3 regions of the Bradyrhizobium sp. CCBAU 45389 genome follow, and region 2 is predicted to be linked to each of the others. Evidence: predicted binding sites of a transcription regulator. Region 2 holds the regulator's gene; each other region holds the start of a gene.
What was found. Region 2 encodes LexA, which represses DNA repair genes until DNA is damaged. Its sites were predicted from a motif close to TGTTCNNNNTGTGTTCNG; they were not measured.
Positions count from the first base shown of each region.

Region 1: the regulator LexA is predicted to act here: its motif matches at 2,010-2,027, upstream of XH79_RS13860 (DNA recombination protein RmuC).
Region 3: the regulator LexA is predicted to act here: its motif matches at 1,849-1,866, upstream of XH79_RS28265 (ribonuclease T2).

Region 1 is NZ_LBIY01000083.1:9,163-16,730, forward strand. It holds gene XH79_RS13850 (AmpG family muropeptide MFS transporter) at 1-302, opposite strand, end outside; gene XH79_RS13855 (GIY-YIG nuclease family protein) at 388-690, opposite strand; gene XH79_RS13860 (DNA recombination protein RmuC) at 779-1,978, opposite strand; gene def (peptide deformylase) at 2,150-2,677, shown strand; gene fmt (methionyl-tRNA formyltransferase) at 2,690-3,613, shown strand; gene truA (tRNA pseudouridine(38-40) synthase TruA) at 3,613-4,353, shown strand; gene gspM (type II secretion system protein GspM) at 4,435-4,920, opposite strand; gene XH79_RS13885 (F0F1 ATP synthase subunit B family protein) at 4,926-5,492, opposite strand; gene XH79_RS13890 (F0F1 ATP synthase subunit C) at 5,554-5,781, opposite strand; gene XH79_RS13895 (F0F1 ATP synthase subunit A) at 5,835-6,584, opposite strand; gene XH79_RS13900 (AtpZ/AtpI family protein) at 6,697-7,071, opposite strand; gene XH79_RS13905 (hypothetical protein) at 7,147-7,389, shown strand; gene XH79_RS13910 (hypothetical protein) at 7,431-7,568, shown strand, end outside.
Region 2 is NZ_LBIY01000010.1:32,201-39,768, forward strand. It holds gene XH79_RS05670 (MFS transporter) at 1-78, opposite strand, end outside; gene XH79_RS05675 (DUF2171 domain-containing protein) at 465-698, shown strand; gene XH79_RS05680 (ComEC/Rec2 family competence protein) at 797-3,079, shown strand; gene XH79_RS05685 (GAF domain-containing protein) at 3,089-4,030, opposite strand; gene XH79_RS05690 (hypothetical protein) at 4,256-4,687, opposite strand; gene XH79_RS05695 (hypothetical protein) at 4,883-5,086, opposite strand; gene lexA (transcriptional repressor LexA) at 5,260-5,961, opposite strand; gene XH79_RS05705 (molybdopterin molybdotransferase MoeA) at 6,138-7,349, opposite strand.
Region 3 is NZ_LBIY01000095.1:254,543-262,110, forward strand. It holds gene XH79_RS28245 (ATP-binding protein) at 1-217, shown strand, start outside; gene XH79_RS28250 (DUF3617 domain-containing protein) at 285-815, opposite strand; gene XH79_RS28255 (hypothetical protein) at 857-1,150, opposite strand; gene XH79_RS28260 (hypothetical protein) at 1,332-1,793, shown strand; gene XH79_RS28265 (ribonuclease T2) at 1,913-2,605, shown strand; gene XH79_RS28270 (23S rRNA (adenine(2030)-N(6))-methyltransferase RlmJ) at 2,755-3,615, shown strand; gene XH79_RS28275 (cold-shock protein) at 3,895-4,110, shown strand; gene XH79_RS28280 (outer membrane protein) at 4,180-4,800, opposite strand; gene uvrC (excinuclease ABC subunit UvrC) at 5,048-7,105, shown strand; gene pgsA (CDP-diacylglycerol--glycerol-3-phosphate 3-phosphatidyltransferase) at 7,203-7,568, shown strand, end outside.

The DNA of each region.
Region 1 (7,568 bases), on a different contig from region 2:
CGCCGCCCGAAGGCGCGGGTGAACAGCGGCACATGCAGCGCATCCACCAGCGGCGCCCACAGGAACTTCAGCGTGTAGGGCGTGCCGACCAGCGCGAACAGACCGATGGTCTTGAGATCAACCCCGGCCTCGCGCATCCACACCAGCAGCGTCGAACCCGACAGCGCCAGCGGCAGCCCCGAGGAGAAGCCGAGGAACAGCACGATCAGCACCCGCGGCTGCAGGTAGACGGCAAGGCTCTCGCGCCAGGAGGTCGCGGGGGCGGCGGTCACGGCGGAGGAGGTCGCGTCGGGAGCGGTCATGGGGTGGTGTTAGCAGATTCTGGCACTACAAGTGAGCTGTCGTCGCCCGGCTTGACCGGGCGACCCAGTATTCCAGAGGCCGGAGTTATGGGGGGCCCGCGATCCCTGGATAGAGGTCGTTCCAATCAGGATTATCCTTCTCGATCAGCGCGATCTTCCAGCCGCGCTTCCATTTCTTGAGCCGCTTCTCCCGCTTGATTGCATTCTCGGGATCGTCGAACTGTTCGAAATAGACCAGCTTCACGACGCCGTATTCTTTCGTGAAGCTTTCGACCAACTGTAATTTGTGCTGTGCCACGCGGCGGATGAGATCGCTCGTCACCCCAACGTAGAGCGTGCCACCGATTTTGCTGGCGAGAATGTAGACGTAGTAGCTGCGTCCACCCATCTGCCGCCTCTGGGATACTGGGTCGCCCGGTCAAGCCGGGCGACGACAGCGAAATTGGGGCGGCAGCGTATCCGATCTGGGACGAGAATCACTCCCCCGCCTGGAGCTTCCGCGGAAACAGTTCCGGCGCGGCCGTCGCCACCAGCCTCGGCCCTTCCGGCGCGTCGGTCTTGCTGAAATCGAGCTCCTCGATCCGGCCTGCGCGCTTCTCGATCTTGTCGGCGGAGATCAGGATCTGGCGGACGTCCTCGTTCGCGTCCGAAAAATGCTTCTGCAGTTTGACCACGCGGTCGCGCAGGCGGCCGAGATCGTCGCCGAGCTTGATCACCTCGGTCTGGATCTGGTCGGCGGCATCGCGCATGCGCGCGTCCTTCATGATCTGCTGCATCACCTGGATCGCGAGCATCAAGAGCGAGGGCGACACCAGCACGACGCGGGCGCGATAGGCTTTCTGGATCACATCGTCGAAGCCGTCATGGATCTCCGCGTAGACCGATTCCGACGGCACGAACATCAGCGCCATCTCCTGGGTCTCGCCGGTGACGAGGTATTTTTCGGCGATGTCGCTGACATGCTTCATCACGTCGCCGCGCAGCCGCTGCGTGGCAATGCGCCGCTCCTCGTCGGTGTGGGCGTCGTGCAGCGCCGTCATCGCCTCCAGCGGGAATTTGGCATCGATGCAGAGCGGGCGTTGGTCGGGCAGGAACACGACGCAGTCGGGCCTTTTGCCCGTCGATAGCGTGAATTGGAACTCGTAGGAGCCTTTGGGAAGACCGTCCTGGACGATCGCCTCCATCCGCGCCTGGCCGAAGGCGCCGCGCGACTGCTTGTTGGCGAGCACGTCGCGCAGGGTCGTCACCTGCGTTGTGAGGTCGGTGAGGTTCTTGTGCGCGCTGTCGATGATGCCGAGCCGCTCGTGCAGGGCGCGCAGGCTCTCCATGGTGTTGCGGGTCGAATGTTCCATGGACTGGCCGACGCGGTGGGTGACCGAGTCCAGCCGCTCGTTGACGGCCCGGGCCATCTCGGCCTGCCGGCCGGCCAGCGCCTGGGTCATGGCGTCGACCCGCCCCGAGGCCTCGCTCTGGGCGCGCAGCACTTGGGCGAGGCGTTCCTCGAGCTCGTCGGCCCGGATCGCGTGCGCCATGGCGAGTTCCGCGCCGCGCTGCCCCGAGCGGGCGATGACGACGGCGATCACAACCAACAGGATGAGGACAACCGCGCCGAAGCCGATCAGCGCGTCGATGGTGCGCACCGGCCAGTCGCCGAGCATGAAAATGATCTCGTTCATGCAAGCCCTTCTAACCGATTCGCAGTCTGACGCGAACGAAGAGGGAACGTTGGCGGTTAACCGCCCCCTAATTTTTATGGTTAACAAAACCTGAAGTTTTATGGTTAGCGGAGGGTTAACGGGGTTCCTCACCGCATTGACCGCATCCGGCATGGGGCTTAAATCGCGGCCATGGCCCTACGAGAAATCATCATCCTGCCCGACAAGCAGCTGCGCCTGGTCTCCAAGCCGATCGAGAAGGTCACCTCGGAGATCCGCAAGCTTGCCGACGACATGTTCGAGACCATGTACGACGCGCCTGGCATTGGCCTCGCCGCGATCCAGGTCGCGCAGCCACTGCGGCTGATCACCATGGACCTCGCCAAGCGCGACGAGAGCGGCGAGACCAAGCACGAGCCGCGCGTGTTCATCAATCCCGAGATCCTGGCTTCCTCCGAAGAGCTCTCGGTCTACGAGGAAGGCTGCCTCTCGATCCCCGAATATTACGAGGAGGTCGAACGTCCCGCGAAGGTGCGCGTGCGCTTCACCGATCTCGACGGCAAGGTGCACGAAGAGGACGCCGAAGGCCTCTATGCCACCTGCATCCAGCATGAGATCGACCATCTCAATGGCGTGCTGTTCGTCGACTATCTGTCGAAGCTCAAGCGCGACCGCGTGATGAAGAAGTTCGAGAAAGCCGCCAAGCGCGCGGGCGAGTAGGGTTCTCCGTCGATGCCCCTCCGCCTCATCTTCATGGGCACGCCCGATTTCTCCGTGCCGACGCTCCTGGAGCTGGTCTCGCACGGCCACGAGATCGTGGCCGTCTACACCCGCGCGCCGAAGCCGGGCGGGCGGCGCGGCCTGCAGTTGCAGCCGACGCCGGTCGAGGAAGCCGCGCGAAAACTCGGCGTTCCCGTGCTGACACCAAAAACGCTGAAGACGCCGGAAGCGCTGGAAGAGTTTCGCGCATTCGATGCGGATGCAGCCGTGGTCGTCGCCTACGGCATGATCCTGCCGCAGGCGATCCTCGATGCGCCAAAACTCGGCTGCTACAATCTGCACGCTTCGCTGCTGCCGCGCTGGCGCGGCGCCGCGCCCATCAATCGCGCGATCATGGCGGGCGACGCCGAGAGCGGCGTCATGGTGATGAAGGTGGATGTCGGCCTCGACACCGGCGACGTCGCCATGGCCGAGCGCCTTCCGATCACGGACAATATGACCGCGGTCGATCTGCACGATCGCCTCTCGCGCCTTGGCGCGGATCTGATGGTGCGCGCCATGGCTGCGCTCGATCGCGGCGGGCTCCAGCTCAAAAAGCAGAGCGAGGACGGCGTCACCTATGCCGCCAAGATCGACAAGGCCGAGGCCCGGATCGACTGGAGCAAGCCCGCGCGCGCGGTGCTGCGCCACATTCACGGCCTGTCGCCGTTTCCCGGCGCCTGGGCCGAGCTTGAGAATGCGCGCGTCAAGATCCTGCGCTGCGAGCTGGCGAAAGGATCGGGCGAGCCCGGCGCGGTGCTGGATGAGCAGCTCACGATCGCCTGCGGCGAGGATGCCATTCGCATCATCGAGCTTCAGCGCGAGGGCAAGGGCCGGATGCAGGCCGCGGACTTCCTGCGCGGCGTGCCTGTGAAGCCGCCGATGCGGCTGGCCTGATGCCCCGCTACAAGCTCACCATCGAATATGACGGCGCGCCGTTCTTCGGCTGGCAGGTGCAGGACACGCTGCCGTCGGTGCAGGGTGCGCTGGAAGCGGCGGTGAAGGCGATGACCGGCGCGGATTTGCGGGTGCATGGCGCCGGCCGCACCGATGCCGGCGTGCATGCCCGCGGCCAGGTCGCGCATGTCGACGTCGAGAAGCAGTTTCCGCCCGGCCGCTTTCGCGACGGGCTCAATGCGCATCTGCGCCCGCATCCGATCGCGGTGCTCGAGGCCGAGATCGTGCCTGATACGTTCGAGGCGCGCTTCTCGGCGCTCAAGCGCCACTACCGCTACCGCGTCGTCAACACCCGCGCCAATCTCGCGCTCGACGTCGGCCATGCCTGGCGCGTGCCGCGCCGGCTCGATGCCGAGGCGATGCACGCGGCGGCGCAGCGCCTGCTCGGCAAGCACGATTTCACCACCTTCCGCGACACCGAGTGCCAGGCCAAATCGCCGGAGAAGACGCTCGACCAGCTCGACGTCATCCGCGACGGCCGCGAGATCACCGTCATCACCTCGGCGCGCTCGTTCCTGCACAGCCAGGTGCGCTCGATGGTGGGATCGCTGGTCTGGGTCGGCGAGGGCCGCTGGACCGCGGACGATCTCTCCGCAGCGCTTGCCGCTCGCAACCGCACCGCCTGCGGCATCGTCGCTCCGCCGGACGGGTTGTATCTGATGAAGGTGGACTACGAGTGAGGCGCGTTGCGGAAACGCTCTCGGACCAACAAAAAAGCCGGCGCTCGCGCGCCGGCTTTTTGATTGATGAAGGCAAGGCCCTCAGTTCAGCTTCTGCCGAACCTCGTTGATGCCCTTGGCGAGCAGGTCGTCGGCGACCTGGCCCTTGACCGACTGCGACAGGATCGTGGAGGCGGCCTGGACGGCGGCTTCCGCGGCTGCGGCGCGGACATCGGCCAGCGCCTGGGCCTCGGCGAGCGCGATCTTGCTCTCCGCGGTCTTGGTGCGGCGGGCGACGAAGTCTTCCATCTTCGCCTTGGCGTCGGCCGCGATGCGCTCGGCTTCGGCCTTGGCGTTGGCGATGATGTCGGCAGCCTCGCGCTCGGCGGTGGCACTGCGCGCTTTGTAGTCGGCGAGCACCTTGGCCGCCTCCTGCTTGAGGCGCGCGGCGTCGTCGAGCTCGGCCTTGATGCGCTCGGCGCGATGATCGAGCGCGGTCATCGCCGACTTGAAGACCCCGAGATAGCCGAACACGACCATCAGGATCACGAAGGCGACGGCGACCCAGGTTTCAGGATCGAAGAACATCTCGACTAACCCTTCAAGGACGCATCAACGGCGGCATTGACCGACGCCGCATCCGGAACGACGCCGGTGAGCTGCTGCACGATCTGGCCTGCTGCATCGGCCGCGATGCCGCGGACGTTGGTCATGGCGGTCGTGCGGGTCGAGGCGATGGTCTTCTCCGCCTCGGCGAGCTTGGCCGCCAGCTGCTCTTCCAGCGTCTTGCGCTCGGCTTCCGCCTGCGCATTCGCCTTGTCGCGGGATTCGTTGCCGATCGCCTGCGCGCGCGAACGCGCCGAAGCGAGCTCGCCTTCATAGGCCTTCAGCGCCGCCTCGGACTGGTCCTTCAGCGCCTGCGCCTCGGTGAGGTCGCCCTCGATCTTGTTCTGGCGCGCCTCGATCGCACCGCCGACCTTCGGCAGAGCGAGCTTGGACACGATCACATAAAGCAGGACGAAGAAGATCGCGAGCGACACCAGCTGTGAAGCGAAGGTGCTGCTCTCGAACGGCGGAAACCCGCCGCTGTGATGACCGCCATCGGCTTCGGTGTGGGCGCCCGCCGCCGGTCCTTTTGCCCCGCCATGACTCTCGGCCATGGAGTACTCCTGTTGCTGTCACGCGCCGCTTCGGATGAAGCGGCGCGAAAGAAGTCGTTCTTTAGAAAACGAACAGCAGAAGCAGCGCGATCAGCAGCGAGAAGATGCCGAGCGCTTCGGTCACGGCGAAGCCGAAGATCAGGTTGCCGAACTGGCCCTGAGCGGCCGACGGATTGCGGACGGCTGCGGCGAGGTAGTTGCCGAAGATCACGCCCACGCCGACGCCCGCACCGCCCATGCCGATGCACGCGATGCCCGCGCCGATAAGTTTTGCTGCTGCCGGATCCATTTTAGACTCCTTGGAAGAAAGATTGGGTTGTGGGTGGAAATTCCCCGGACCGCTCAGTGTCCCGGATGAATGGCGTCGTTGAGGTAGATGCAGGTCAGGATCGCAAACACATAGGCTTGCAGGAACGCGACCAGAATCTCGAGGGCGTACAGCGCGACCGTGAGCGCCAGCGGCAGCACGCCGCCGACCCAGCCGATGGCGCCGAGCGAGAAGCCGAGCATGGCGACGAAGCCCGCGAACACCTTCAGCGCGATGTGGCCGGCCAGCATGTTGGCGAACAGACGAATGCTGTGCGAGACCGGCCGCAGGAAGAACGACAGGATCTCGATGAACATGACCAGCGGCAGGATGTAGCCCGGGACGCCGTGAGGAACGAAAATCGAGAAGAATTTCAGGCCGTTCTTGGCGACGCCGTAGATCAGCACGGTGAAGAAGACCAGCAGCGCCAGTCCTACGGTGACGATCAGGTGGCTCGAGACCGTAAAGGTGTAGGGGATGATGCCGACCAGGTTCGAGACGCAGATGAACATGAACAGCGAGAAGATCAGCGGGAAGAACTTCATGCCTTCCGCACCGGCCGTCGAACGGATGGTCGAGGCAACGAACTCGTAGGAGATCTCGGCGACCGACTGCAGACGCCCGGGAATCAGCTGCGTGCCGCTGGCGAGCATCAGGAGCGAGATGATCGCAACTGCCACCAGCATGTAGAGCGATGAATTGGTGAAGGCGATCGTGTGATTGCCGATATGGCCGATCGTGAAGAGAGGCTCGATGTTGAACTGGTGGATCGGATCGATTTTCATCGGCGCGGCATCTCTTGGTCTGCCGGGCAATGCCGGCGGGTCTCGGTCTGCCGGCCGGGCCGGCCCGTACCGGCAAGGCCGGCACGATCATTCCTCTCCTGTGTGGATCGCCTTACGAACCACCGCGCCTGTTTTGACCCGCGCCCGCCGATCTCACCACATTCACCACGCCGGCCACGAAGCCCAGCAGCAGGAACACGATAAACCCGAAAGGCGACGTCGACAGCAAGCGGTCGAACCCCCAGCCAATCCCCGCCCCGACAGCGACACCGGCGACCAACTCGGAGGATAACCGAAAACCAAGCGCCATCGCCGAGGCTCTGGCCGCTCTGTCCTCACCGTTACCTGCGGGTTGCTCGGTCTTGGTGCGGCGGTCGCGAAGTTCGGACAACCGCTGATCAAGATTTCCGAGCCGATCGGAAAGCGCAGCTTCCTCGGGCGATCTATCGCGATCTCCATTCTCGCCGTGTCCCGTGCCCTGTGTCATGCAACGAAGACCCGAAACGCACCGGCTGAATGGAAATTACGCCCGCCACCCTCAAAAGCCGCGCGGACCATACTGATGGCCCATAATCAAGTCAAGCCAAGTCACGATTGCGTCGCTTTCTATTATGTATTTGATTTTCCTTATGATATTGCCGCGCGCGGCAGCGCTGCACACAGCGTGACGCCGCACCGCAGCAGCTGTCCTCAGGATCGGTGGATGCGGTCGCCATTTCGCCGCGCTGTCGGGATCAAACGGACTGGCGGGATCGTTGATTCCGAGCGGGTGTTTTTGGCGGCAGATCGCCGCGCCGCGGTGTAGAATTGCGGACGTGCCACCTGCCCGTGGTGGCGGAGAGCGCGATGAGACCAGTGACGTCATCCACAGCATCATGGCTCGCGGCGTCGTTCGTCGCTGCGATGGTCGTCAGTGGCAACCTGGTGGCCGCGCAATCGGCGCCGGACAGCGAAAACGGCCGCTACACCATGACGCCGATCCCC
Region 2 (7,568 bases):
ATCATACCATTCGATGACGTTTCCCACCGACGCAGCAACAATCACGCGACGAAAATCGCTCGGTACTTGAACTGCCATGTGCTGCTCCTATCGAATTCAAACGCTACTCCTGGCGCTCTTCAGCGCCCATTCGCTCGCGGAGTACGTTTGGTGCGCGTCGCCACAGGCGAAAATTGCGAGTTGCGTCCGCAACGCCTAATCTCAGGGAGGCCTGAGCCATCTGAGAAGAGCTCCAGCGGTCACTTCGGTACCGCGAGCTATCACGACCTGCCCGTCTGCCGGGGAGGCGGTGAAGCAGTGTAATCCCGCCGGGGCTGGCGTCTTATGAGACTTTCGGCTCAATCGATCTAAATCGAGGCTGATCCGTCCTGAGATGGAACGGGCGCCCATCGTGCCGGGCAGTTTTGTCACGAACGAACGGAAAAGCCTCTCAGGCGTTGTGTGGGTCCAACCAGGAGCCCACTATGCAGAACATCGCAGAGCATATGGAAGTCATCGGCGCCGACGGCGTCCATGTCGGCACGGTCGACCGCGTCGAGGGCAACCGCATCAAGCTGACGAAGAAAGACAGCGGCGAGGGCAGCCACAAGGGCCATCATCACTTCATCGACAAGGGCCTCGTCGCCGGTGTCGAAGGCAACAAGGTCCGCCTGTCGGCCAAGGCGGCTGTCGCCGTGACGATGGAAGAGGAAAAGTAGGGCGCATCCCTCTTCGTTCCTGGTCTGTACCGCTATTCGGCCTCCTGCACGTTCCGGTAGCCTCTGCGCCTGTCGCGTATCTCAGGGGTTGCTAGGGAATGGCGGAGCCGGGCCGGCCGCAGCGTGTCTCGCAAGGGATCGCAGGAACCTGGCCGGCGGGCCGCACCGCGTCGGCGGGCGGCTTTGCACCGGTAGGCTTTGGTGCCTGGCCCGCGCTCGTCGAGACGCTGCGCCAATGGGCCAGCGCCGAGGCCGGCGCCGGGCGGCTGTTGCCGTGGGTGCCCATCGCTCTCGGCAGCGGCATTGCGCTCTACTTTGCGGCCGATCACGAGCCGGTGCTGTGGGTGACCGCCGCGACGGCTATCGCGCTGATGCTCGGCGCCGTCCTGTTGCGGCGAAGCCGGCTGTTTGCGCCTGCGCTTCTGATTGCGGCGGTCGCGGCCGGCTTTGCCATCGCGACCTGGAAGACGGCGCGCATCGCGCACACCGTTCTGGCGAAACCGCTCTATTCGGTGTCGTTGTCGGGCTTCGTCGAGACGCGCGACATCCGCGAGCGCACCGATCGCTTCGTGCTGCGCGTCACCGCGATGGAGGCGCAGCGCAGCGACGTCAAGCTCGAGCGCGTGCGCCTGTCGGTGCGCAAGGGGACCGCGCCCGAGGTCGGCAGCTTCGTGCAGCTCAAGGCGCGGCTGATGCCGCCGATCTCGCCGGTGCGCCCCGGCAGCTATGATTTCTCGCGCGACATGTTCTTCCAGGGCATCGGTGCCTCCGGCTTCGTAATGGGCGCGATCACGGCTGCAGTGCCGCCGGATGCCGGCGGCTTGCGGCTGCGCTATGCCGCCTTCATGCAGGGCCTGCGCGATGCGATCGATGCGCGCATTCGTGCCACGCTCGAAGGCGACAACCGCGCGATCGCGACCGCGCTATTGACCGGCCGGCGTGATGCGATCACTGCGCCCGTCAATGACGCGATGTTCGTCTCGGGGCTCGGCCATGTGCTGTCGATCTCGGGCTATCACATGGCGGTGGTCGCCGGCGTCGTGTTCTTCGCGGTACGCGCGCTGCTGGCCTTGATCCCGGGACTGGCGGTCGGCTTTCCCATCAAGAAATGGTCGGCGGCCGCGGCGCTGGTTGCCGCGGCGTTCTATCTGCTGCTGTCGGGTGCGGAGGTCGCGACGCAACGCTCGTTCTTCATGACCGCGGTGGTGCTGATCGCGGTCATGGTCGATCGCCGCGCCATCACGTTCCGCACGCTGGCCGTGGCCGCGCTCATCGTGCTCGCGGTCGCGCCGGAGGCGCTGGTTCATCCGAGCTTCCAGATGTCGTTTGCGGCAACGCTCGGGCTGGTGGCGCTGGTGCAGATCGGCATGCCGAACCTGTTTGCCTCGCCCGACCATTCCGCGACCGCGCGCATCGCGCTGTGGGGCGGCCGCGAGATCGCGATGCTGTTTCTTGCTTCGCTGATCGCGGGGCTTGCGACCACGCCCTATGCCGCCTTCCACTTCCACCGGGTCACGCCGTATGGCGTGCTCGCCAATCTCGGCGCGATGCCGGTGGTCTCGGCGCTGGTGATGCCGGCCGGATTGTTGGGCCTGCTGGCCGCTCCCTTCGGGCTCGATGGCGTGTTCTGGTGGCTGATGGGCTTCGGCATCGACTGGATGGTCGCGGTGTCGCGCTGGGTGGCGGCGCTGCCGGGCGCGGTCGGGCGCATCCCGGCGTTCGGCATCGCGCCGCTGATCGCGGCCAGTCTCGGCATCATTGTCATGGGCCTCTTGCGCACGCCGTTGCGCTGGTCCGGCGGGCTGGTGCTGCTGGCGGCGATCCTCTGGGGCCTGTCGGCGCGGCCGCCGGACGTCCTGATCGCCGGGGACGGCGCGAGCGTCGCGGTGCGGGGCAGGGACGGGCACCTCCACATGATCCGGGCGAGCAAGGACAGCTTTCTGCTGAAGGAGTGGCTGGCTGCCGACGCCGATCCGCGCGATGCGGGCAGTGCCTCACTGGCCGACGGCGTGTCGTGCGACGAGGCCGGCTGCGTGACGCCGCTCGCCGACGGTCGCCTCGTCGCGCTGGCTTTGCGCATCGATGCACTCGCGGACGATTGCAGCCGCGCCGCGCTGGTGGTGACGGCCCGGCCCGCTGCGCCGGATTGCGCGGCGATGGTGGTGGATCGGCAGCGTCTCGCCGCGCAGGGCGCGCTCGCGCTGACGCGGCGAGGCGACGGCTTTGCGGTCCAGGCCGTGAAGACTGGAGGCGCAGACCGCCCGTGGGCACCGGCAACCGCCGGCGAGGGTGATTACGGCGCGAGCCTTGCGCCGCCGGCGCCGGCTTCCCGCAGCCGGGATGCGACGCCGTCCGAGGCCGATATGCAGGCTGAGGATTGAGCGGACGGGCTACAGGTACCAGGCCAGCACGGCGTCGAGCCCGGCGCTCCCGATCACCGGCAGGGCCACCAACTGGCTCAGCCCGGACGCGCGGGCCTCAGCGGCCGCGATCGATTTGTCATGCGCGAGATCATCGTTGAGCGCGGGCATCCCGGTGGCCCAGGCGCCGCCGATGCTGCCGTCACTGCTGGCAATGGATTTGTCCGCATAGAGCGCGGCAAGGTCGGTCTGGGCGCTGCAATCGCCGGCGCGGAAGACCAGCGCAGAACGGGTCTCGTTCGGCACCCAGATCTCGAAGCGCCGTGCAATTGGCGTCGCCTGCGCGGAGAGGAAGGTCAGCACCCAGGTCTGGTCGGTGCCGGTCCGGTAGGGCACGCCGACGCCGAGATTGATCCCGACCTCGGCGGCGTCTTCCCAGCGCAGAAAGCTCTTGGCGTTGTGCAGGTCCTTGATGATCAGCGGCAGGCCGGCTTTCCAGGTGCGTCCGGGCAGGCCGAAGCCGCGCGGAAACCTGGTGTGACGGGAGTTGAACTCGAACATGTCGGCGGTGCCATAGTAACCGTCGACCAGTCCCATCTCGTGGGAGGTATCGGGGTCATTGTGCCAGAGCTCGATCGCGCCGACATGCGCCTCGTCGTCGCCGCAGAACAGCACCATCACGGCCTGCAGGAATTCGCCTGAGAACACCGGCACCGCCACGCCGCAGGTCAGGCCCGCCGCGAGCGCCTGGTCGGTCCGCTTGAAATAGGAGTTGGCGAATTTGGTGAGGATGACGGGATGGCCGGAAGCCCAGGCCTTGCCGGGAAGGCCCTCATCCCGACCGAAGCGCAGATCTTCGCTTGCGGCCCTGAACGCGGACAACCCTTCGCCGTAGAGGCCGCCGCCGAATTCCAGCCGCATGCGCGTCCGGTCGGGCACCCAGAGTTCAACGACGCGAATGAAGGTCTTCATCGAACGTGCCCGCTGCCTCAAGCCTCCTGGCAGCATCGGCCATTTGCCTGCAGAACGGACGTTCAAAATTCAGGCAGGGCAGCGCAAACTTCGTGCGACGGAGAACAGCGGCGGGCGAGCCGGCGAAGGTATTTTCGAAGATGCAAACCTCACCATCTCGCCGGCCGCGGCCGGCGATGGCGATTTCAATCTTGGCCCCGACCCGCGAGCCGGGGGGCAGCTAGGTCAGCCAATCGGCAGGCGTGTGATCGTCGGCCTGTCGGCGGTGATCTGCGGCTTGTGCTCGCGCTCGCCGAGTGGCTGGGTCACCGGCAATTGCAGCACGGTTGCGCGCTGGCCTTCCACGAGCTGAGTCACCAGCACGTATTTGCCGTCGGGGAATTCGATCGCATCGTGATGGCGATCCGGAATGTGCGGATCGATCTTGCCGAACTTGCCGACGCGCGAGTTGATGGTGCGCGTCCAGATCCAGCGATTGTCGTAGCGGACATTGTCGGCGAAGGCGAGCTCCGTTCCCGGCAGCAGGCATACCGCGACCGACATGTCGGCTTCGGAGGCGAAGCCGCGTGTCGAGGTGCCGCGGAAGGTTGTCGTGACGATCGTCTCGCCGACTTCGGCGGGACGCGTCGCGACGGCGTGCAGGCTGTAGTCACACATCGGGGTGCTCCTCATTCGAAGATAGCGACCCGCGCCTCCTGTCGAGGCACAGGCCTCTATCAGAGTGGAAGCATACAACGGTCTGCTTGGTTGTGGGCAAATCTGCGGCTTTGGGTCCGCAGGCCGCCATCACAATATCTTTTTCAGATGCACGAGGAACAAAGCCTGCTCCCGTGCATTCGGCATGCTTCGTCGTCAGCGGCCAGCAGGTGCCGACCAGCCTGAATACGGCCAGGCGGGTTGCGACGGCGCTGCAATGGCTCCGCGTGCGTTGCGGAATTGCTCGCTCGTCGTCGGCGGCGTCGCCTTGCGGACATGATGCGACTGTGCGGCGACGGCCTGTGACACTGACGTTGCGATCAGCGCCATCGTGACGATGCTCAAGACGATCTTGCGCATGGTTGTCTCCTCGGTTTCTCACAAGGCCTGCGAAGCGATGAGTGCTTCGTGCGGCGTGCCGAGGATCTAGCGCGGGAGAGGTGGCCGGATAATCTGTGCAGAACCAGAAAGACTATCCAGCCGGAGCGGACAATCGTCCGCTCCAACGCGTGTCGAACGATCGCGAGGTCAGCTCAGTACTTCCGGTACAGGCCGATCAGCTTGCCCTGAATCTTCACCCGGTTGGGCGGCAGGATGCGGACCTCATAGGCGGCGTTGGCGGGCTCGAGCGCGATCGAGGCGCCGCGGCGGCGGAAGCGCTTCAGCGTCGCTTCCTCGTCGTCGATCAGCGCCACCACGATGTCGCCGGTGTCGGCGCTCTCGTTGCGCTGGATCAGCGCCATGTCGCCGTCGAGGATGCCGGCTTCCACCATCGAATCGCCGCGCACTTCGAGCGCGTAGTGCTCGCCCGAGCCGAGCATGTCAGGCGGCACGCTGATGGTGTGGCTGCGGGTCTGCAGCGCCTCGATGGGCGTGCCGGCCGCGATACGGCCCATGACAGGCACGGCGACCGGACGCTCACCCTCGTCGGCGGGCGGGCTGGAGGTCGTGCGCACCTTGCCGAGATTGCCTTCGATGACGCTCGGCGTGAAGCCGCGACGGTTGCCGGCGGCCGCCTGAAGCTCGGGCAGCTTGATGACCTCGATCGCGCGGGCGCGGTTGGGCAGGCGGCGGATGAAGCCGCGCTCCTCGAGCGCGGTGATCAGGCGATGGATGCCCGATTTCGACCGCAGATCGAGCGCGTCCTTCATCTCGTCGAAGGAAGGCGGCACGCCGCTTTCCTTCAGTCGCTCGCTGATGAACCGCAGGAGCTCGTATTGTTTGCGCGTTAACATCTCGACCAAAATCCCCCGGTTGATGTCGTTCGATTCCGAGACGCTCAGTTCAGCGATAAGCCGCTGCATGCTCGAAACAAATCATGAACGGACACTATATGTTCGATACATGTTCCGCAACTGCTTAATTTACCGTGAACGCGACAAAGTTCGCGGAACGCGTGTGGTGACGGCGCTCAGACGGGCAGAGGCAGCACCTCGCATGGCGAGCCGGCTTCGGCCTTCGGCGCGAACGGTGCGCGCACGAGAAGTGCCTGTGCCGCAGCGAGATTCGCAAGCAGCGAAGAATCCTGGTGATCGACGGGAAGGGCGATCAGCGTGCCGTCGTCGCGCCGCTCCAGCCGTGCGCGCAGATAGTCCTCGCGGACATCGTTTGCGCCGAGGTCGCGGCCGAGCACGGCGCGCTCGCGCCGATGGTGAATCACGGCGCGGCCCGACAGCGCGCGAATCAACGGCACCATGAACAGGAAAGCGCAGACGTAGGACGACACGGGATTGCCGGGCAGGCCGATGACGCGCATCGCGCCGAGCCGGCCGTGCATCATCGGCTTGCCCGGCCGCATCGCGATCTTCCAGAACGACATCGCGATGCCCTCGGCCTTGAGCGCCTGCTGGACCAGGTCGTGGTCGCCGACCGAGGCGCCGCCGCTCGTGACCAGGATGTCGGCGCCGCTCTCGCGGGCCCGGCGTATCCCGGTGGCGGTGGCCTCCAGCGTATCGGCGGCCACGCCGAGGTCGACGGTATCGGCGCCCTCCTGGCGGGCGAGCGCGTGCAGGGCATAGCCGTTGGAGTAGACGATCTGACCGGGGCCGGGCATTGCGCCCGGCATCACCAGCTCGTCGCCGGTGGCGAGGACCGCGACCTTTGGACGGCGTTGGACGGGTAAATGCGGGTGATTCATCCCGGCGGCGAGAGCGAGATCGCGTTCGGTGAGCCGGGTTCCCTTGCGCAGCAGCACGTCGCCCTCGGCGAAGTCGATCCCGGCGCGCCGGATATGCCGTCCGGGAATCGCTGCTTCCTTGATCGTGATGCGCTTGCCGTCCGCGGCCGTGTCCTCCTGGATCACGACCGCGTCTGCGCCGGCGGGAACGACGCCGCCGGTGAAGATCCGGACTGCTTCGCCGGCGCCGACCGACCCGGCAAATGGCCGTCCGGCCGCAACCTCGCCAATGACCGTCAGCTGGGAATCGATCGTCGCCGCATCGGCCGCACGCACGGCATAGCCGTCCATCGCCGACATCGCCTCCGGCGGCTGCGTGCGCCGCGCCGCGACGTCGCGCGCGAGCACGCGATGGAAGGCTTGGTCGAGGGGGATCGTTTCCTCAGGCAGCGGCTCCGCGCCGGCGAGCACCGCGGCAAGCGCGTCAGAAACCGGCATCAAGGCCACGGCTGAAAACTCCTGCTGCGCACGTTCGGCAAATCGGCGGCCAGAGTTCTAGCCGAGTGCGGGCGCAGAGGCAAAACAGCGGAGGTGCGGGATGATTCAGCCTGCGTTGTCCGCTCTGTCCTGAAAGATGGACGTCAAATCCTCCGCGGCATGATCCGGAAGGCGAGGCAGACCGGCACAAGGACGGCCATGGCAAGCACGAGAAGAACGAGCGCCACG
Region 3 (7,568 bases), on a different contig from region 2:
CACGGTCGACGACGACGGTCCGGGTATCCCGGCGCATTTGCGCGAAGAGGTGTTCAAGCCGTTCCTGCGGCTGGACAACGCCCGCAACCAGGACGAAGGCGGCACCGGCCTTGGCCTCGCCATCGCCCGCGACATCGCCCGCTCCCATGGCGGCGACATCACGCTGGGTGACAGCCCGATGGGGGGATTGCGGGCGAGCGTGCGGATACCGGTGTAGGCGCCGTACTTCACCTCTCCCCGTAAGAACGGGGCGAGGGAGCGCACCGACTGCGCGGCGACCGCACCTACTTCGGCAGCAGGCTCTTCAGCTTGTCCATGTCGCGCACGTTCATCTTGAAGCCGCCGGGCATGACGATGTCGCCGGGCTTCTGGTCGGGCTTGCAGGCCCCGAGCCACTTCGCTTCGAGCTGCACCGTCGTATCGCGCCCCGCAGCGCCGGCGACGCCGCCTTGCGCATGCGAGGTGGTCTTCACCGTGTAGGCCGAGTTGAAGTCGCCCGTGATCTCGGCATGCGAGGTCGTGCTGACGCCGGCGACGCTGCACTCGGAATCGCTGACATAGCCGGTCGCGGTCTTCTTGATCTCCTGCTTGGCGCAGATCTGCTTGGCCATCGGGGAGACGTTGTTGCTCATCTCCTTGTCGACGGTCTCGTCGGTGCAGTGCTGCATGGTCATCTCGGGCATCGCCGAGCCGGTCCTGACCATCTTCATTTCCCAGAGGCCGGCCTTGCGCACCGGCAGGTCGTCGGCAGAGGCGCTGCCTGCCGACACGACAACGCAAAGGGCCGAGCCGAGCAAAGCGAGTTTGCGCGTCATGAGGGAAGCTCCCGGCAAAGAGATTGCGACGTTACGACGCCTCAGTAGAGCGTGCGGATCGGCCGGTCGGCGGCGCCATAGGGCACCCAGCGGCAGGAGAACGAGATGTATCCACCCTCGTAGGCCTGCACGCCCAGGAATTTGACGACCTTGCCGTAGCGCGCGCAATGATCGACCGCGACCTGCCGCGCATCGACCTGGTTCGCCATCGAATAGGCGATGATACCGCCGGTGTCGTTACCCTTGAACGGAGGCACCGGAAGGATATCGGCGCGCGCCGACTGGCTCGCCATCATACCCAAGGCAAGAAGGCCCGCGGCCGCAATGATTCGCATTCCCGTCACTCCAATTGGCTGGCACTAGTTTACGGTGCCGGGGCCAAAGTGAAAAGAACCGAGGCCGGCCGGCTGCGACGTTCTGGTCAACTCCTGGCGAAGTGTTGCCGCGCTGCACTTGACCTCTTCCGGCCTTCGCGGCACCGTCCGAGCTTCGAAGACCCAGCAGTCCGGATTGCCCATGCGCGCCCCCTCCCTGAAATCGCTCCGCTTCGCCGCCGTGCTCGGCCTCATGTTCGGGGCGCTGTCGCTCGGCGAGGCCCGGGCCGCCAATCCGCTGGAGCTGAACTTCTGGCTGAGCGGGCCGCGCTATGACGGCGCCGTTGCCGATTGCGACAGGGCGCTGCCGACGATCGCCTCCCAGTTCTGGGAGAAGGAAAGCTCGTTCTGGAATTCCTCGTTGAAGATCACGGGCTTCTCGGCCGTTCGCGAGGTCGCCTTCCGGCCCTGGCAGTCCGACAACATCCCGCGCCGCTATTGCACCGGCGAGGCCATGCTCACTGACGGCAAGGTGCGCAAGGTGCATTTCTCGATCATCGAGGATGGCGGCTTTGCCGGTTACGGCAACGGCGTCGAATGGTGCGTGGTCGGGCTCGATCGCAACTGGGCCTACAACCCGGCCTGCCGCGCCGCGAGGCAGTAATTCGAACGCCCTGATTCGGCCCGATCAAGCGGCCGAACGACTGGCGCCAGAAATTTGTTCTTGAAATGTTCTCATCGCCTGCTAGGCTCGACTGCACAGTCTAGTTGAGGGGCGTCGCCATGTTTCATTCCAGATTGCGTTCGTTCTCCCGTCTTGTGATCTCACTCACCCTTGCCGCCGGGCTGGTTTCGCTCGCCGGCGGCGCGAAAGCCCAGGACAGGCGGCAGAACGCGCCCGGCGAATTCGATTTCTATGTGCTGTCGCTGTCATGGTCGCCGTCGTTCTGCGAGGAAGCGGCCGAGCGTGGCGGCCGCTCCCAGATTCAGTGCAGCGGCCGGCCCTACGCCTTCGTGGTGCACGGGCTGTGGCCGCAATATGAAAACGGCTTTCCGGAATATTGCCAGCGGCCGGCGCCGCGGCTGAGCCGCAGCATCGTTTCCTCCATGCTCGACCTGATGCCGGCGCCGGGCCTGATCTTCAACGAGTGGGACAAGCACGGCACCTGCTCGGGTCTCGCCGACCGCAGCTATTTCGAGACGATCCGCAAGGCGCGCGCCGCGATCAAGATTCCGGCCGAGTATCTCGATCTGTCGCAGGCCAGGACCGTCGCGCCTGCTGACGTCGAGGAGGCCTTCATCAAGGCCAATCCGGGCCTCAGCAGCGCCGCCGTCTCGGTCACCTGCAACCGGACGCGATTGTCCGAGGTCCGGATCTGCCTCAGCAAGGACCTGCAATTCCGCGCCTGCGAGGAGATCGACCGCCGCGCCTGCCGCCGCGACCAGGTGACGATGCCGCCGATCAGGGGTGGATAGAGTTCGTCATTCCGGTTCGCGCGGAAGAGCGAACCCGGAAATCCATCTCGCCACAAACAATGCTGACAGATGGATTTTAGGCTCGGTGCTGCGCACCGCCCCGAAATGACGGGAGTTACTTTCATCGCGCGATGTCGTAACTCTCCGCCATGAACTACCGACACGCCTTCCACGCCGGCAACTTCGCCGATGTCATCAAGCACATCGTGCTGGCGCGCATCATCACGTATCTGCAGGACAAGCCGGCCGCGTTCCGCGTCATCGACACCCATGCCGGGGCCGGCCTCTACGATCTCGAAAGCGACGAGGCGCGCCGCGGCGGCGAGTGGCTGACCGGCATCGCGCGGCTGATGCAGGCGCGCCTGTCGAACGAGACCATTGCACTGACCAAGCCCTATCTCGACATCGTCCGCGCCTTCAATCCGAAGGGCGAGCTCAAGGTCTATCCGGGCTCGCCGCTGATCGCGCGCGGCCTGCTGCGGCCGCAGGACCGTCTCGTCGCCTGCGAGCTCGAGCCCAAGGCGCGCAAGGCGCTGATCGATGTGCTGCGCCGCGACGAGCAGGCTCGCGTGGTCGATCTCGACGGCTGGGTGGCACTGCCGGCCTTCGTGCCGCCGAAAGAGCGCCGTGGTCTCGTGCTGATCGATCCGCCGTTCGAGGCAAAGAACGAGTTCGAACGGCTGGGCGAAGCCTTCTCGGCAGCCTTCGCGAAATGGCCGACCGGTATCTATGTAATCTGGTATCCCGCAAAGAACCGCCGCGCCACCGACACGCTGGCGCAATCAGTGGCGCGGCTCGCAGCCGCAGCAAAACCACCGGGCAAATGCCTGCGTCTCGAATTCAGCGCCGCACCGCAACTCGACGGCGCCCCCCTCACCTCCACCGGGCTCTTGATCGTCAATCCGCCCTACACGCTGCACGGCGAGCTCAAAACCATCCTGCCCGAGCTGGAGATGCCGCTCGGCCAGGGCGGCGCTGCCAGATTCCGATTAGAGGTACCCAAGACGTAACACTCCGTAGAGGTACCCACGACGTAACACTCCGGCATTCTTGGGAAAAATATGCAGTAGCGGTAGTCAATCCGCAACGAACCGTATTATGCTGTTTGCGTGACTGGCTTTACGTTCCGCTTCCGCGAATGGTTGCGGCGGAGTGAAGGCCCTAAGAAAGATCCGATCGGGCCGATAAGGCTCGCTCAAGGATGGCCAGCTCCCGGGCTCCGTATTGCCCGGTCATGTCGTGACGTGCGTCTGCGTCGCGACGGAGGAGCAATGAGGGGGAGTTTCCCGATGGCCATGACGGGAACGGTCAAGTTCTTCAACGGCGAGCGCGGCTACGGCTTCATCAAGCCCGACGACGGCGGTCGCGATGTCTTCGTTCACATCACCGCTGTTGAGCGGGCGGGATTGAAGGACCTTGCCGAAGGACAGCGTATTACTTTCGAAGTCGAACCGGACAAGAAGGGGAAGGGACCGAAGGCGGTCAACCTGGTCATCCTTTCCTAGCGTGCCCTGAAAAAAATCCCGGCCGCGAGCGGCCGGGAGGCTGTGGTCCGGTATTTTCTTCTTCAGCTATCAGAAGTGATAGTTCACGCCTGCGCGCACAACGCTGGCGCTGTAGCCGTTCGACACGCCGGTGATTGCGAACTGGCTCGTCGACAGGTCGATGTAGAGATATTCGAGCTTGGCACTCCAGTTCGGAGCGAGGCCCACTTCCGCACCGGCACCGATGGTCCAGCCGGCGGTGGCGTGCGACTCGGTCCAGCCGAAGGTCTGCGCGCGCAGCTCGCCGAAAGCGAGGCCGGCGGTGCCGTAGAACAGCACGTTGCTGAAGGCATAGCCGGCGCGGCCGCGCAGCGTGCCGAACCACGGATTGGAGAACTTCCACGGCGCGAAGGTGTCGTCGGCGCCGGCAGCCTGGATGTCGCCCTCGACGCCGAACACCCACGGGCCATTCTGGAAATTGTAGCCGGCCTGGATGCCGCCGACGAAGCCGGACGGCTTCGATGGGTTGTTGTCGACCGAACCCCATTCGTAGCCGATGTTGCCGCCGAGATATGGACCCGCCCAGCTATACGCATTGAGCGGCTGGTTGACGGTATAGGGCGCTCGCTGCCCGTAATTGAGATCGGCGGCTTCTGCCGAAGCTGTCCAGCCGGCAACCAAAGCGGCCGCGCCCACAACGAGCCTCTTCATCACTTAACTCCAACGCAACTGCCGCCCCGCGACGCCCGCGCCGCCGCGCGAGGCGAAACCGCGTGGTTACGGAACCAAGAACCTTTCGCGTAGGATTTATCGAGAGTTTTAAGTTAAAGGCCTGTTAAGTCGGGTTACCGCGCTCTTAACAGGCTTAAGCAAGCGTTACCGGGAACCGCGCCGCCATCCTGTGCGTGCCGCACGGCCGGAACTTCAAATCGGCCCCCCCAGCGCCTAAATTCGCATCATGGTTCACGATTCCACCGACAATCCGGACGACCGCGCGCGCAAATCGCCGCAAGCCGCTGCGAACGACGTGCCGCCCGGGGGGCTGGCCGCGCCCGACGTCGATCCCGCCACCACGGGCGGCGACGACGAGGACGATGCGCTGCTGCCCGATATCCTCGAAGAGAGCGGCGCGGTCGGCGACGAGCCGTTGGCGACCGGCCACGAGGCGATCGAGCGCGCGGTCCGGCTCGCCCCGACCTCGCCCGGCGTCTACCGCATGCTCAACGCCAATGCCGACGTGCTCTATGTCGGCAAGGCCAAGAACGTCAAAAAGCGCCTGTCCAACTACGCGCGCCAGAGCGCGCCGCAGCCGGCACGCATCCTGCGCATGATCGCAGCCACCGTGACGGTGGAGATCGTCTCGACCAACACCGAGACCGAGGCGCTGCTGCTCGAAGCCAACCTGATCAAGCAGCTGCGGCCGCGCTTCAATGTGCAACTGCGCGACGACAAGTCGTTTCCCTATATCCTGATCACCGGCGATCATTGGGCGCCGCAGATCCTGAAACATCGCGGCGCGCAGACGCGGCCCGGGCGCTATTTCGGCCCGTTTGCCTCCGCCGGAGCGGTCAACCGCACCATCACGGCGCTGCAGCGCGCGTTCCTGATCCGCTCCTGCACCGATTCCTTCTTCGAGAGCCGCACCCGGCCCTGCCTGCTCTATCAGATCCGCCGCTGCGCCGGTCCCTGCACCCGCGAGATCGATTTCGGCGGCTATTCGACGCTGGTGCGCGAGGCGAGCGACTTCCTCTCCGGCAAGAGCCACGCGGTGAAGCAGGAGCTCGCCGGCGAGATGGAGAAGGCCTCGGGCGAGCTCGAGTTCGAGCGCGCCGCGCTGTACCGCGACCGCCTCGCCGCGCTGTCGGCGATCCAGTCGCAGCAGGGCATCAATCCGCGCACGGTCGAGGAAGCCGACGTGTTCGCCATCCACCAGGAGGGCGGCTTCTCCTGCGTCGAGGTGTTCTTCTTCCGCACCGGCCAGAACTGGGGCAATCGCGCCTATTTCCCGCGCGCGGAGAAGACCTTCACGCCGGAGGAAGTGCTGGGATCCTTCCTGGCCCAGTTCTACGACGACAAGCCGCCGCCGAAAAACATCCTGCTCTCGCACGAGATCGAGGAGAGCGAGCTGCTCGCCAACGCGCTCTCGATCAAGGCCGGCCACAAGGTCGAGGTCACCGCTCCCAAGCGCGGCGAGAAGAAGGAGCTCGTCGCCCACGCGCTGACCAATGCGCGCGAGGCGCTCGGCCGCAAGCTCGCGGACACCGCGACGCAGAGCCGCCTGCTCGACGCCATGGCCGCGACGCTCAGCCTGCCGCATGCGCCCAAGCGCATCGAGGTCTACGACAACAGCCACATCCAGGGCACCAATGCGGTCGGCGCCATGATCGTCGCCGGCCCCGACGGCTTCGTGAAGAACCAGTACCGCAAGTTCAACATCAAGTCGGAAGGGATCACGCCGGGGGACGACTTCGCCATGATGCGCGAGGTGCTGGAGCGCCGCTTCAAGCGCCTGATCAATCCGCCCGAGGAGGGCGCCAAGGTCAAGGATGATGACTTCCCGCAATGGCCCGACCTCGTGATCATCGACGGCGGCCGCGGCCAGCTCAATGCGGTGCGCGAGATCTTTGCCAATCTCGGCCTGACCCAGGTGTCGCTGATGTCGGTCGCCAAGGGGCCGGACCGGGATGCCGGGCGCGAGACCCTGTTCATGCCGGATCGCGAGGCGATCAAGCTGGAGCCGCGCGATCCCGTGCTCTATTTCATCCAGCGCCTGCGCGACGAGGCCCACCGCTTCGTCATCGGCTCGCACCGCAAGCTGCGCAAGAAGGACATCCGCGAGGCCGGTTTGCAGGAGATTCCGGGCATCGGCCCGTCACGCAAACGTGCCTTGCTGCACCATTTCGGAACCCTGAAGGAGATCGAACGGGCCTCGATCGCCGATCTCGGCAAGGTTCCGGGGGTGAGCGCCGAAAGCGCCCGCAGGATTTTCGAGTATTTCCATCCCCAGCCGGGGTGAACTAAAGGGGGACCGCGGTCATAAGGGCGTCGCATCCGGCATCGCATTTGTGAGCGGGACGGTTGACCTTCAGCCTTGAGCGGTATTGGTAGGACGGATGAACATCGCCACGACACGAGGGACAACCAGCCGCGCGATGTCCCTCCCCAACATCCTGACCTATGGCCGGATCGCCGCGATCCCGGTCGTGGTCGGATGCATCTATGCGCAGTCGATTCTGGATCAGCCGCTCTGGCTGCGCTGGCTCGCGGTCGCCATCTTCATCGCGGCCGCGGTCACCGATTACCTCGACGGCTATTACGCGCGGATCTGGAATCAGCAATCGGCGTTCGGCCGGATGCTCGACCCGATCGCCGACAAGCTGCTGGTCGCCTCCTGCCTGCTGATGCTGGCCGCCGACGGCATCATCCACGGCTGGTCGTTGTGGGCCGCCATCGTGATCCTGTGCCGCGAGATCCTGGTC